DNA from 2 places in the Streptomyces sp. NPDC029836 genome. Region 1 is predicted to be linked to the other one. Evidence: riboswitches for the same ligand, from Rfam matches in the RefSeq annotation. Region 1 holds a riboswitch; the other holds the start of a gene.
The links. Region 1 has a riboswitch for glycine ahead of gcvP (aminomethyl-transferring glycine dehydrogenase). Riboswitches for the same ligand answer to the same signal wherever they lie in the genome.

Region 1 (6,841 bases):
AGAATGCGACAGCGCCGTCCCGTTCCTTCCCCCGCACCCCAGGTCTCCCAAGTGAGAGGCGACCCACCATGCCGCTGCATGTCCCTCCGGCTCCCGCGCCCGCCCTGCGCAGCGTCCTCGCGGCACTCGGTTCCCCCACCGCCGTCCACGAGGCGCACACCCCGGCCCTGCGCACGGTCCAGGGCCCGCTGACCGCCGAACTGCCCCTTCCGGTGCACGTGATGGACCGGCTGCACACGCCGAACCCCACGGCCGGCGGAAGGCCCCCGCGCACCCGGCTCACCGCGTGGCGGTTCCTGATCCGCAGCGGGGACCGCTTCGTCGCCGCGGCCGACACCCGCCTCACCGCGGACGGCTGGACCTTCTCCCACTTCTTCGAGGGGCCCTACGTCACCGCCACCGAACGGGCCCTGCGCCAGGCCGAGTCGCTGGGGACCGGCTACCAGCCGCGCCTGCTGTCCGTACCGGAGCTGTACATGCTGACCCTGTGGCTGCACGGCGCGGTGGGCGCCGACGCCGCAGCCGGTCTGCCCGCCGCCGCCGACCTGCTGGTTCCGCTCGCCCCGGCGCCTCCCGGCATCGCCGCGTTCCGGCCGCACACCGTGTCCGAACTCCTGCCCGTACTGACGCACCGGCTGACCCGGCAGGCCCCTCCCGTACCGCCCCCCGTAGCCGCGCCGGCGGCCTGACCGCAGCCACCCGGACTGCCCATTCGGCCTAGTCCGTCGGGACCACTCGCGAACCATCCGAAATGACAGGGGAGTTGGCCTGAACCGCCCGCACGGGTGATGCGTCCTCAATCCATGAGGACAGCTGCCGGGAAATACCTGCGAAGCAGCCGTCCTGGGGGAAGACTGAGCCCATCCTCCCCGCAGGTGCGGGGACGACCCAGGGGGACGGCCATGAATCACGCATCGAGCCGTAGCGAACAGACCACAACGCAGCGAAAGAACGCATCCATGTGCCAGCACCAGCCTGCCTGCCCGTCATCAGAGTCCGCCGACCGGGAGGCCGCGCGCCCGGTGGCCAACCACCCGGAGCAGGGCTGGAGCCTGCTGTGCAACGGCGTCCTGCTCTTCGAGGACACCGGTGAACTCCTGCCGGACGGACAGATCATCGCGCCGCACCGCCCGCTCGCGGCAGCCTGAGCGGACCGGATCGAACGGAAGAAGGGGCCGTTCCCGGAGCATGTGCTCCGGGAACGGCCCCCTCAGCGCGTCGGCCCCGCGGGTCCGCGCCCCGTCACGCCGTCATCCGGGATCAGTTGTCGTACTCGTCCAGCGACGGGCAGGAACACACCAGGTTCCGGTCACCGAACGCGCCGTCGATGCGGCGCACCGGCGGCCAGTACTTCTCGGCGGGCGTGACGCCGGCCGGGAAGACGGCCTCGTCCCGGGTGTACGGGTGGTTCCACTCGCCGCCCAGCGACGCGGCGGTGTGCGGGGAGTTGGCGAGCGGGTTGTCGTCGGCCGGCCACTCGCCGCCCGCGACCCGGTCGATCTCGCCGCGGATGGCGATCATCGCGTCGCAGAAGCGGTCGATCTCGGCGAGGTCCTCGGACTCCGTCGGCTCGATCATCAGGGTGCCGGCGACCGGGAAGGACATCGTCGGCGCGTGGAAGCCGTAGTCGATCAGACGCTTGGCGATGTCGTCCACGCTCACGCCCGTCGACTTCGACAGCGGACGCAGGTCGATGATGCACTCGTGCGCGACCAGGTTGCCCGGGCCGGTGTACAGCACCGGGTAGTGCGGTTCCAGACGCTTGGCGATGTAGTTCGCGCCCAGTACCGCCACCTGGGTGGCGCGCTTGAGACCCTCACCACCCATCAGGCGTACGTACGACCAGGAGATCGGCAGGATGCCCGCCGAGCCCCACGGCGCGGCCGAGATCGGGCCGACGCCCGTCTCGGGACCGGCCGTCGGCTGGAGCGGGTGGTTCGGCAGGTACGGAGCCAGGTGCGCCCGGACGCCGACCGGACCCACGCCGGGGCCGCCACCGCCGTGCGGGATGCAGAAGGTCTTGTGCAGGTTCAGGTGCGAGACGTCGCCGCCGAAGTGACCGGGCTTGGCCAGGCCCACCAGGGCGTTCAGGTTGGCGCCGTCGACGTACACCTGGCCACCGGCCTCGTGCACCTGGGCGCAGATGTCGGCGACGTGCTCCTCGAACACACCGTGCGTCGACGGGTAGGTGATCATGAGTACGGCCAGCTCGTCGCGGTACTGCTCGATCTTGGCGCGCAGGTCGGCCGCGTCCACCTCGCCGTCGTCGGCGGTCTTGACGACGACGACCTTCATGCCGGCCATCACGGCGCTCGCCGCGTTGGTGCCGTGCGCGGAGGACGGGATGAGGCAGATGGTGCGCTGCTCGTCGCCGTTGGCCCGGTGGTAGGCGCGGACGGCCAGCAGGCCGGCGAGCTCGCCCTGCGAGCCGGCGTTCGGCTGGATGGAGACCTTGTCGTAGCCGGTCACCTCGCAGAGACGTTCCTCCAGCTCGGTGATGAGCGTGAGGTACCCCTCCGCCTGCTCGACGGGGGCGAACGGGTGCAGCTGGCCGAACTCGGGCCAGGTCACCGGCTCCATCTCGGTCGTCGCGTTGAGCTTCATCGTGCAGGAGCCCAGCGGGATCATGCCGCGGTCCAGCGCGTAGTCCTTGTCCGACAGCTTGCGCAGGTAGCGCAGCATCGCGGTCTCGGAGCGGTGCTGGTGGAACACCGGGTGGGTGAGGACCTCGTCCGAGCGCAGCAGGGCCTCGGGGAGGGTCTCGGCCGTGGTCGCGTCCAGGGCCTCCAGGTCGGCACTGACCCCGAAGGCGCCCCAGACGGCCTCGAGGTCGGCGCGCAGGGTGGTCTCGTCGCAGGCGACGGAGACCAGGTCGGAGTCGACCTGGAACAGGTTGACACCGGCGGCGCGGGCGGCGGCGACGACCTCGGCGGCCTTGCCGGGAACCCGGGCGGTGAGCGTGTCGAAGTACGAGCCGTGCACGATCTCGACCCCGCCGGCCGTCAGGCCCGCGGCGAGCAGGGCGGCGTAGCGGTGGGTGCGGCGGGCGATCGTCCGCAGCCCGTCCGGACCGTGGTAGACGGCGTACATGCCGGCCATGACGGCGAGCAGCACCTGTGCGGTACAGATGTTGCTGGTGGCCTTCTCGCGGCGGATGTGCTGCTCACGGGTCTGCAGCGCCAGCCGGTACGCCCTGTTGCCGTCCGCGTCGACGGAGACTCCGACGAGCCGGCCCGGCAGGGAGCGGGCGTGCTTGGCCTGGACGGCCATGTAGCCGGCGTGGGGTCCGCCGAAGCCCATGGGGACGCCGAAGCGCTGGGTGGTGCCGACGGCGATGTCCGCGCCCAGCTCGCCCGGCGAGGTCAGCAGGGTCAGGGCGAGCAGGTCGGCGGAGACGGTGACGATGGCACCGAGCTCGTGCGCCTGGTCGATGACCGGCTTGATCTCCCGGACGGCGCCGGAGGCACCGGGGTACTGGAGCAGCACGCCGAAGACGCCGCGCTCGGCGATCTCGGCGGGGATGCCGTCCGACAGGTCGGCGACGACGACCTCGACGCCCGTGGGCTCGGCGCGGGTCTCGATCACCGCGATGGTCTGCGGCAGCGCGTCGGCGTCGATCAGGAAGACGCCGCCCTTGACCTTGCCGACCCGGCGGGCCAGGGACATCGCCTCGGCGGCGGCGGTGCCCTCGTCGAGGAGGGAGGCGCCGGAGGTCGGCAGACCGGTCAGGTCGGCGACGACGGTCTGGAAGTTCAGCAGGGCTTCCAGCCGGCCCTGCGAGATCTCCGGCTGGTAGGGCGTGTACGCCGTGTACCAGGCCGGGTTCTCCATGACGTTGCGCAGGATGACCGGCGGGGTGAAGGTGCCGTAGTAGCCGAGGCCGATCATCGGGGACAGGACCTGGTTGCGGTCGGCGAGCGAGCGGAGCTCGGCGAGCACCTCCGCCTCGGTCCGCGCCTCGGGCAGGTTCAGCGCGTCGGCGGTCTTGATCACATCCGGTACCGCGGCGGCGGTGAGCTCGTCCAGGGAGCCGTAGCCCACCTGGGCGAGCATCTTCGCCTGCGCCTCGGCGTCCGGGCCGATGTGGCGCTGCTCGAAGGGGATGCCTCGCTCCAGCTGGGAGAGCGGAATGCGGTTGGCGGTCATGACGGAGGCCTCCTGGTCGTACGACCTGCGAGGGGCACCACGGCGCGGGCACCCGGACGGCCTCCCCCTCTGTCATCTCAACCTGAGAGCTTCACCGGGCCGCGCGGGGATCGCCCACGGGGTCCGGCTTTCACCGTCGGTGAGGAGAGGAGCCGGCACTGCGTCCCGGATCCGCCCCTGCTTTCCAGAGTGGCCTCTTCACGTGCGGTACGTATGCCTGAGAGATTCCGGGGAGGATTTGCTCCTTCGGCGCCTCCGTCGAACTCACTCGGAGGACTCTCCCGCACAGGGTCAACAGCCGTCACCCAGCCTACCAGCGAGGATCTGGACCCTCCCTCGAGTGGCCTCGTCTGCGGATATGCACTTTTGTAGTGATTACGGATGGAGTTGCGACCCTGTGGAGGGACCGTGCAGACCGACATCGATCCGCGCAGCCTGATCGGCCGCAAGGCGTTCGACCGGAACGGCGCCAAGATCGGCACCGTGGACGAGGTCTACCTCGACGACGCCACGGGCGTTCCGGAGTGGGCCGCCGTACGGACCGGCCTCTTCGGCCGGGACGCCTTCGTCCCCCTGGAACCCAGCGAGGTGGTGGACGACACCCTGCGCGTGCCGTTCGAACGCTCCCTCATCAAGGACGCCCCCGATTTCGGGGTGGGCCGCCACCTCTCCCCCGAGCAGGAGCTCCAGCTCTACCACCACTACGGCCTCGACGTGATCCTCCCCTCGGAGTTCCAGCACGCCGCGCCCCCACCCACCAGGAAGCGCCGCCGCGACGCGGGCCGGCCGGCGGGCGGGGGTTAGGACGGACGCGGCCCAAAGGTTGTGCAACACCCTTCAGCCCGGACCCACCAGGGCCGGCGGATCGGACGGCTCCAGTTCGGGGTCGTCCACCCGGAAGGTCCGGGCCCGACCGGGCGGGGACCCGGGCCCCTCGAACCGTACGGTCACCCGACCGACCCCACTGCCCTGGACCCAGCCGGGCCCGTACACCGCGTGCCGTACGTCGCTCCCGGCCGCCCAGTGCCGCACGGGACTCCCCTCCGGGCTCCCGACCGGGGCCACGGCCGCTCCGCCGCCCTCCGGGCCCCCTACGGCCGCTCCTGCCCCGGCGGTCCCGGACGCCGCGTCCGCCCCGTCCGGCACGACGGCCCCGCTCCCGCGCACGACGCCCGGATCCGTGTCCGCCTCGGCGGCGCGCACCTGGGCGAAGAGGTCCTCCTGCGTGTAGTCCGCGAGGCCGGCCACCCCGACCCCGAGGAGCCGTACGCCGCCGGTGGTGTCCACGCCCTCCAGCAGCCGCGCCGCCGCCTCCCGCACCACGGCGGGGTCGTCCGTCGGGCCGCGCAGGGTCTCGGAGCGGGTCAGCGTCGAGAAGTCGTAGCGCCGCACCTTGAGGACGATGGTCCGACCCGAGTGCCCGGAGGCGCGCAGCCGGCCCACGCACCGGTCGGCGAGCCGCCGCACCTCGTTGCGGATCCGTACCCGGTCGTGCAGGTCCACGTCGAAGGTGTCCTCGACCGACACGGACTTCGCGTCCCGCTCCGCGACCACGGGCCGGTCGTCCAGCCCCAGCGCCATCCGGTACAGCCCCGCCCCGTGCGCCTTGCCGACCATCCGGACCAGTTCGTCCTCCCCGGCTTCGGCGAGCTCCCCGACGGTGGTGATCCCGGCCCGGCGCAGGTGCTCCCCGGTGGCCGGCCCCACCCCGGGCAGGGTCCGCACCGACATCGGCGCGAGCAGGTCCCGTTCGGTGCCGGGTTCGATGAGCAGCAGCCCGTCCGGCTTGGCCTCCTCGGAGGCCACCTTGGCGAGCATCTTCGATCCGGCCAGCCCCACCGAGCCGCTGAGCCCCGTGGCGGCCGTGATGTCGGCCCGCAGCCGCTCCCCCACCGCCCGGGCCCCGGCGGCGTCGAAGGCGACCCCGCCCGCCTCCAGGTCCACGAAGGCCTCGTCCAGGCTGAGCGGCTCGACCAGCGGGGACAGCTCCCGCAGCAGGCCCATGACCAGCTCGCTGACCTCGCGGTAGAGACTGAACCGGGGGATCAGGCAGGCCCCGTTCGGGCAGAGCCTGCGGGCCTGGGCCATCGGCATCGCCGAGTGGACGCCGAACCGCCGGGCTTCGTAGGAGGCGGTGGCCACCACACCGCGCGGTCCGAGACCCCCCACGATCACGGCCTTCCCGCGCAGGCTGGGCTTCGACGCCTGCTCCACCGAGGCGTAGAAGGCGTCCATGTCCAGGTGCAGGATGGTCGGGGCGGATCTCACAGCCCGATGCTCCCCTACGGCACTGACACGGCCACTGACATCACCGCGGCGGACGCGACGACGCAGGCACCTCCCCGGCCCTCCACGAGGGTCGAGCCCCCGGAAGAACCGGATCAGCCGGGCCGCATCGCCCGGCTTCGATCAGGCGGCCGCGATCAGACGGCCCGGTTCCGGCGCGCGGCCAGCTCGTCGGCCGGATTCTGGCCGACCAAGGTCTCGCCGGTGTCCACGCGTTCCCCGTGCAGCTGCGACAGGGCGTTCTCCACGTCCCGCCAGACCACGCCCACCGCGATGCCGAAGATGCCCTGCCCGCCCTGGAGCAGGCTCACCACCTGGTCCGGCGAGGTGCACTCGTACACGGTCGCGCCGTCGCTCATCAGCGTCATGCGCTCCAGGTCCTGGAAACCCCGGTCCCGCAGGTGCTGCA
Region 2 (6,841 bases), on a different contig from region 1:
GTCCTTCGAGGTGACCGGCGTGCCGTCCTCGAACTTGACGCCGTCCTTGAGCTTGACGGTGTAGGTCTTGCCGTCGTTGCTGAGCACCGGCAGGGCCTCGGCGAGGTCCGGGACCAGCTTGGTGCCCGCCTCGCCCGGCTTGCTGTCGTACGCGAGCAGCTGGCGCACGTACAGGCGCTGCATGTTCCACACGAAGCCGTAGTAGGCACGCGCCGGGTCGAGGTAGTCGACGTCCTGCGGCGACCAGAGCTTGAGCTCCCCGCCCTTGGCGTCCGAGGGGTTCACGAGCCCGGTGGTGGCCGCGTTGAACGCGGCGCCGCCGTCACCGCCCTTGCCCTCGGCCTTGCCGTCGTCGCCACCGCACGCGGCGGTCAGGGACAGGGCGGCGATCACGGCGGTGATCGCGAGTGCCTGCTTTCTGCGGATCACTATGGTCCAACCTCCAAAGGTGGGTGAATCGAGAAGCGGTTCAGCTGCCCTTGGGGTCGAGTGCGTCACGCAGCCCGTCCCCGAAGAGGTTGAACGCCAGGACGGTGATGAAGATCGTGATACCCGGGACCACCATGTACATGGGGTCGTCCTGGTAGATGGGGATGGCGTCGGACAGCATCTTTCCCCAGGAGGCGGTGGGCGGCTTGACGCCGGCGCCGAGGAAGCTGAGGGCCGCTTCCGTCAGGATGTTGGTCGGGATGATCAGCGTCGCGTAGACGAGGATCGGCGCGACCAGGTTCGGCAGCAGCTCCTTGATCAGGATGTAGCCGCGACCGGCGCCCAGGCTGCGGGCCGCCTCGACGTACTCGCGCTCCCTCAGGGAGATCGTCTGGCCGCGGACGATGCGGCCGATGTACGGCCAGCCGAAGAAGCCGATGACGACGATCAGTACGCCCATCCGGACGCCCGAACCCTCGAAGCCCAGCAGGGAGTTGGGGACGACCGAGACCAGGGCGATGGTGAACAGCAGCTGCGGGAAGGCCAGCAGCAGGTCCATCAGGCGGCTGATGACGCCGTCGACCCAGCCGCCGAGGAAGCCCGCCAGCGCGCCGAGGAGGCTGCCGATGACGACCGACACGAAGGCCGCCAGGAAGGCGACGACCAGCGAGATGCGGGCGCCGTAGACGATCCGGCTGAACACGTCGCGCCCGTTGGTCGGTTCGACGCCCAGCAGGAACTCGGAGCTCATGCCGCCGAAGGAGCCGATCGGCGTGCCCAGGTCCGGGTCGATCATGTCCTCGTGGAACTCGTTGGGCGGGTGGCCCAACAGGCTCACGATCTGCGGGGCGAACACCGCGATCAGGATCAACAGGATCACGACCACGCCGCCGGTCAGCGCGACCTTGTCACGCTTGAGCCGCATCCAGGCGATGCGGCCGGGCGAACGGCCTTCGATGGCTTTGGCAGGGACGTCGGCTACGGACACGGGTGCGGGTGTTTCCGCGCTCGTGTCATGCAGTGGTGCCGTCATCGTGGTGGGGACCCCTCTCGGCCGACGGGTAGCCGGCCCATGCCCGCCGCTGTGGCGGCGTTGGTGCGGAGTGGCGCTCGGAGTGCGTGGTACACGCAGAACGCGTGCGGAGTGCAGGGTGCTGAGCAGCTGAAGTGCGGAAAGTGCCGTGCGGAACAACAAGCGAAGTCCACGTGCCGAACCGGGTCCTGGAGGACTGACCGGCTCTTGGGTGGGGAGTCTTCATCGGGCGCTCGACCAGCCGCCAGACCCGCAGATGAATGGATGCGCAACCGTGATCTGATGCGTCGGTTCCCGTTATCCGGACTCCACTGTCTCCTCAGCGGAGCAAGACCGGCCGTTCGGTACCTAACCGGACATCGCGCCCAACTCACTGGAGGAGTGCGCCTATTGGGCGCCCAACAGGGTTGAAATCCGGACAACGCGAAGGCCGCCGGGAACCGTGGTTCCCGGCGGCCCGAAGTCCGTCGAAGGGGTCCGTCCCAGAGGGCGGGCAGCTGCCCGTTCTCCCTGTAGGTGACCTGGTGAAAGCCCTCCGGGTGCGTCCCGGCGGCCTCCGGCGTCCGCTAGTGGACCGCCGCCTGACCCTCCCGGTCGTAGAACGGCCGGGTCTGCGCGCGCAGCCACATCGCCACCGGGTCGTGCTCGTCGGCCAGCGCGACCGTGCAGACCGGCACCCCCTCGGGCACCGCCCCGACGGACTGCCGCATCATCTCGCGGACGGATTCCAGCGCGGGCGCGGAGGCGTCGTAGAGGTCGAGCCCCACCGCGAGGTACGCCGACCCCAGCGAAGGTTGCACCCAGGCGCGGCGCAGCGAGCGCACGGCGGGCGTGCGGTGCGCGTGGCGGGTCAGCAGCCCGTAGAACTGCGGCAGCTCCAGGGAGGGCTCGGAGAGCCGCAACGGGCCGGCCGGCATCCGGTCCAGGCCGGTGGCGATCCGACGCAGGTCGGCCCACGGCACGCCGAGGCCGCCGCCCTGGGCGTGCGGGTTGACCCACAGGCCCCAGCGGTCCGGGTAGAGGGCGCGGGCGACGTCCCGGCCGGTGACCACCTCGTAGCCGCGGTTCCAGCCGCTGGCGGCCAGTTCCTGCGGCGAGGTCACGCAGGGCGCGTAGCCGAGCCCGTCGACCTCCATGCCGCCGTACTGGGCGTCCGGCGAACCCGGCTGTCCCTGCCACAGCAGCATCCACAGCCGGCCCTCCGCGAGGCCGTGCAGCAATGACTCGTAGTTCTCATAGCGCCCGGGAGTCACCTGGCGCAGCATGTGCTCGACCTGCCCGGCCGCGGCCGTGCCTGACGCACTCACCCGGTACCCCTCTTCGTCCGCCCGTCGTCCACCCGTACCGCCCAGCTTAAGCGGCGCTACGGAAGGTAGAAGGGGCGTACGCGCTCACGAATCCACTCCGTGACCGGGTCCTCGGCGGCGTCGAGCAGGATCAACTGCACGGTCCAGGGCACCGGTACGCGTGCCAGGGCCCGCCCGAGGGCCTCCAGCGGGGCGCCGCGGAACTCGGGGTCCCATCCCACCAGCCGGACACCGACGTACAGCTCGGGGGCCCCGCCCTCCACGCTGGCCAGGCAGCGGTGGGCGGCGGCGACCACGCCGGTGCCGCGGAACTCCTCGGCGGCGACGGCCAGGAAGTCGACCGGGTCCTCCTGCCAGTCGGGCTCGAAGAGCCGTACCCGGCCCCCGGTGGCCGGACCGTCGAGCGGCCCCCGGCCCGCCCGGCACAGTTCGGCGACGGCGGCCGGCGGCAGCGGCACCCCGACGGCCCCCTCCGGGTTCACGGCGATGCCGAGCTGCGGGGGCAGGCCGCGGGCGAACTCCACGGCGGGGGCGATCACGAAGTCCATGCCGGGTCCCGCGCAGTACCGGAACTGGGCCTCCGAGCTGTAGACGGGGACGTACGCCTCCCCGCCGATCAGCATCGTGGGAAGGCTGAGGCTGCCCTGGTCCGGGCCGCCGCCCTCGGGCAGCGGCACCCAGAGCGGACTGCGCCCGAGCACCTCGACGATCCGCTCCCCGGCGTCCGTCCGCCCGAGCGCCGCCCCGAGCACCTGCTCCAACTCGTTCGCCGGCCAGCCGCTGCCCTGCATGTACCCCTGCCCTCCGTGTGGCGCCGATGTGCTGCCGAGGCTATCGGCTGCGGGCGGGCCGGTCGGAGTCAGCCGTGGAAGGCGATGGAGGTCACGGCGGCGGCCGAGCGGCGGTCGAGCAGCGTCGCCGAGGCGCAGCCCGCGGGCGGCCGGCCGGCCTCGGCCTCGCGGAGCAGCCGGCGGACGGCGCCGCGGTGGCAGGCGAAGGCGTACGCGGACACCCGGCGCCCCCGCGCCGCCTGGCCGGACAGCGCCTCCTCGGCGGTGGTGTCGAGCAGCAGCAGGTGCAGCGAACGGTCGCGGCGGCGGGCGACGGTCGCGAGCAGAGCGCGCACCCAGCTCTGGGTGCCGCAGTCGTGGACCACTACGGATTCACCGGAGCTGAGCTTGCGCCACAGGCCCCAGTAGTGGGCGACGCGGACGAGGGGCCGGTACGCGGCGTAGGGCAGCGCGGCCGGCATCCGGCGTTCCCAGCGTTCGCGGGCGTCCTGGGAGTCGATGCCGCCGCCGTCGGTGGCGCGCTTGATCAGGGTGCTCTTGCCGCCGCCGGGCAGGCCGGACACCACGACGATGTCCCCCGTCGCGAAGCCGAGCCGGTGCGGGCCGCACGCGGCGGATCCCCGCAGGTCACGGACCGGGCCGAGGCCCTGCGCGAGGGCGCGCGGCGCCGCTCCCGCGGCCCGCTGGGCCGGGACCGCGTCGATCCCGGTTCCTCCGTCGACGGGTCCCGTTGTGGTGACCACTCCGAACCTCCGCACAGCGTCTCCCCCCGAAACGGGGCCGCACGAGCCCCATGCCCACTGAGTGTAAAGAGACGGTAATCCGGCGCCCCCGGTTCCGCTCTCGGCTTTCCCACGGGCCCCGCCGCCCGGTCCCGGACGTCCCGTGCAATGATGTGCGCCATCTGGACACCAACTGCATACCGGCCGCTTGAATCCGCGCGGGAGAGTCCCGGCAGGGCCGCAAGGCCGTGCCCGGGCGCCGAAGGAGCAAGTACCTCCCTTGAATCTCTCAGGCCCCGTACCGCGTGGATGAGGCAGATCTGAAAAGCGAGCCGCGCCACGACCGTCCCGACGGTCGTCGGAGCGTGCTCCACCCAAGGTGCAAACCGTGGAGTTGACCCGTACGCGCGGGAACTCCCGGCGAACCTCTCAGGTTCCGATGACAGATGGGGAGGATCGTCCTCGTCATGTCATGCCCTGGGACCCGGGAGCCACACCCATGAGCACTGCCCCCCGCCTGACCGCGCTCGACGCGCTGCACCGCTCGCTCGGTGCGACCATGACCGATTTCGCGGGCTGGGACATGCCGCTGCGGTACGCCAGTGAGCGCGACGAGCACAACGCCGTGCGCACCCGCGCCGGCCTGTTCGACCTGTCGCACATGGGCGAGATCACCCTGACCGGCCCCGAGGCCGTCAAGGCGCTGGACTACGCGCTGGTCGGCAACATCTCGACCGTCGGTGTCGGCCGCGCCCGCTACACGCACATCTGTCAGGAGGACGGCGGCATCGTCGACGACCTGATCGTGTACCGCCTCGGCGAGACCGAGTACATGGTCGTCGCCAACGCCTCCAACGCCCAGGTCGTGCTGGACGCGATCACCGAGCGCGCCGCCGGCTTCGACACCGAGGTCCGCGACGACCGTGACGCGTACGCGCTGATCGCCGTCCAGGGTCCGGAGTCCCCCGGCATCCTGAAGTCCCTCACGGACGCCGACCTGGACGGGCTGAAGTACTACGCGGGCCTGCCGGGCACCGTCGCGGGCGTGCCCGCGCTGATCGCGCGTACGGGCTACACGGGCGAGGACGGCTTCGAGCTGTTCGTCTCCCCCGAGCACGCGGTGGCGCTGTGGCAGGCGCTGACCGAGGCGGGCGCGGGCGTCGGCCTGGTCCCGGCCGGCCTGTCCTGCCGCGACACCCTGCGCCTGGAAGCGGGCATGCCGCTGTACGGGCACGAGCTGACCACCTCCCTCACCCCGTTCGACGCGGGTCTGGGCCGGGTCGTGAAGTTCGAGAAGGAGGGTGACTTCGTCGGCCGCGCCGCGCTGGAGGCCGCCGCCGAGAAGGCCGCCACGAAGGCGCCGCGCAAGCTGGTCGGCCTGATCGCCGAGGGCCGCCGCGTCCCGCGCGCCGGCTTCCCCGTCGTCGCCGACGGGCAGGTCATCGGCGAGGTCACCTCGGGCGCCCCGTCCCCGACGCTGGGCAAGCCGATCGCGATGGCGTACGTCGACGCGGAGCACGCCGCACCCGGCACGTCCGGCGTCGGCGTCGACATTCGCGGTACGCATGAGCCGTACGAGGTCGTGGCCCTGCCGTTCTACAAGCGGCAGAAGTAGTTCCGCACACGGCAACGCGGCACGGACGGCCGTACGGGCACCCGTACGGGGTCGTCCCGTGGCGTCCCAGCATCCAAGACCGCTGTTCGTATCCACTCCCCCGCATCCAGGAGAATCAGGTCATGAGCAACCCCCAGCAGCTGCGTTACACCAAGGAGCACGAGTGGCTGTCGGACGCCGTGGACGGCGTCGCGACGGTCGGCATCACGGAGTTCGCGGCCAACGCGCTCGGTGACGTCGTCTACGCCCAGCTCCCCGAGGTCGGCGACACCGTCACCGAGGGCGAGACCTGCGGCGAGCTGGAGTCGACCAAGTCGGTCAGCGACCTGTACTCCCCCGTCTCCGGCGAGGTCGTCGAGGCCAACCAGGACGTCGTGGACGACCCGGCCCTCGTGAACACGGCCCCGTTCGAGGGTGGCTGGCTGTTCAAGGTGCGCCTCTCGGACGAGCCCAAGGACGTGCTCTCGGCCGAGGAGTACGCCGCGCTCACCCACTCCGACAACTGACACCAGGGGATTTCGATGTCCGTACTGAACACGCCCCTCCACGAGCTCGACCCCGACGTCGCCGCCGCCGTCGACGCCGAGCTCGTACGCCAGCAGTCCACCCTGGAAATGATCGCGTCGGAGAACTTCGCTCCCGTCGCCGTCATGGAGGCCCAGGGCTCGGTCCTGACCAACAAGTACGCCGAGGGCTACCCCGGCCGCCGCTACTACGGCGGTTGCGAGCACGTCGACGTCGTCGAGCAGATCGCGATCGACCGGATCAAGGCGCTCTTCGGCGCCGAGGCCGCGAACGTGCAGCCGCACTCCGGTGCGCAGGCGAACGCCGCCGCGATGTTCGCGCTGCTGAAGCCGGGCGACACGATCATGGGTCTGAACCTGGCCCACGGCGGTCACCTGACCCACGGCATGAAGATCAACTTCTCCGGCAAGCTCTACAAC

Region 2: linked by a shared signal. The riboswitch ahead of gcvT (glycine cleavage system aminomethyltransferase GcvT) and the one ahead of gcvP (aminomethyl-transferring glycine dehydrogenase) in region 1 are both predicted to bind glycine.

Annotation. Positions count from the first base shown of each region.
Region 1 covers NZ_JBVHZI010000003.1:8,523-15,363, reverse strand. Annotated here, with positions in the region: gene ACZ4XJ_RS10975 (hypothetical protein) at 69-689, shown strand; gene ACZ4XJ_RS10970 (DUF5999 family protein) at 960-1,148, shown strand; gene gcvP (aminomethyl-transferring glycine dehydrogenase) at 1,261-4,146, opposite strand; glycine riboswitch at 4,206-4,340, opposite strand; glycine riboswitch at 4,342-4,440, opposite strand; gene ACZ4XJ_RS10960 (PRC-barrel domain-containing protein) at 4,555-4,950, shown strand; gene ACZ4XJ_RS10955 (DNA polymerase IV) at 4,984-6,414, opposite strand; gene ACZ4XJ_RS10950 (MerR family transcriptional regulator) at 6,570-6,841, opposite strand, start outside.
Region 2 covers NZ_JBVHZI010000006.1:289,309-296,149, forward strand. Annotated here, with positions in the region: gene ACZ4XJ_RS20010 (ABC transporter substrate-binding protein) at 1-429, opposite strand, end outside; gene ACZ4XJ_RS20015 (ABC transporter permease) at 470-1,462, opposite strand; gene ACZ4XJ_RS20020 (enhanced serine sensitivity protein SseB C-terminal domain-containing protein) at 2,029-2,769, opposite strand; gene ACZ4XJ_RS20025 (enhanced serine sensitivity protein SseB) at 2,826-3,560, opposite strand; gene ACZ4XJ_RS20030 (AAA family ATPase) at 3,629-4,303, opposite strand; glycine riboswitch at 4,492-4,596, shown strand; gene gcvT (glycine cleavage system aminomethyltransferase GcvT) at 4,782-5,897, shown strand; gene gcvH (glycine cleavage system protein GcvH) at 6,020-6,403, shown strand; gene glyA (serine hydroxymethyltransferase) at 6,419-6,841, shown strand, end outside.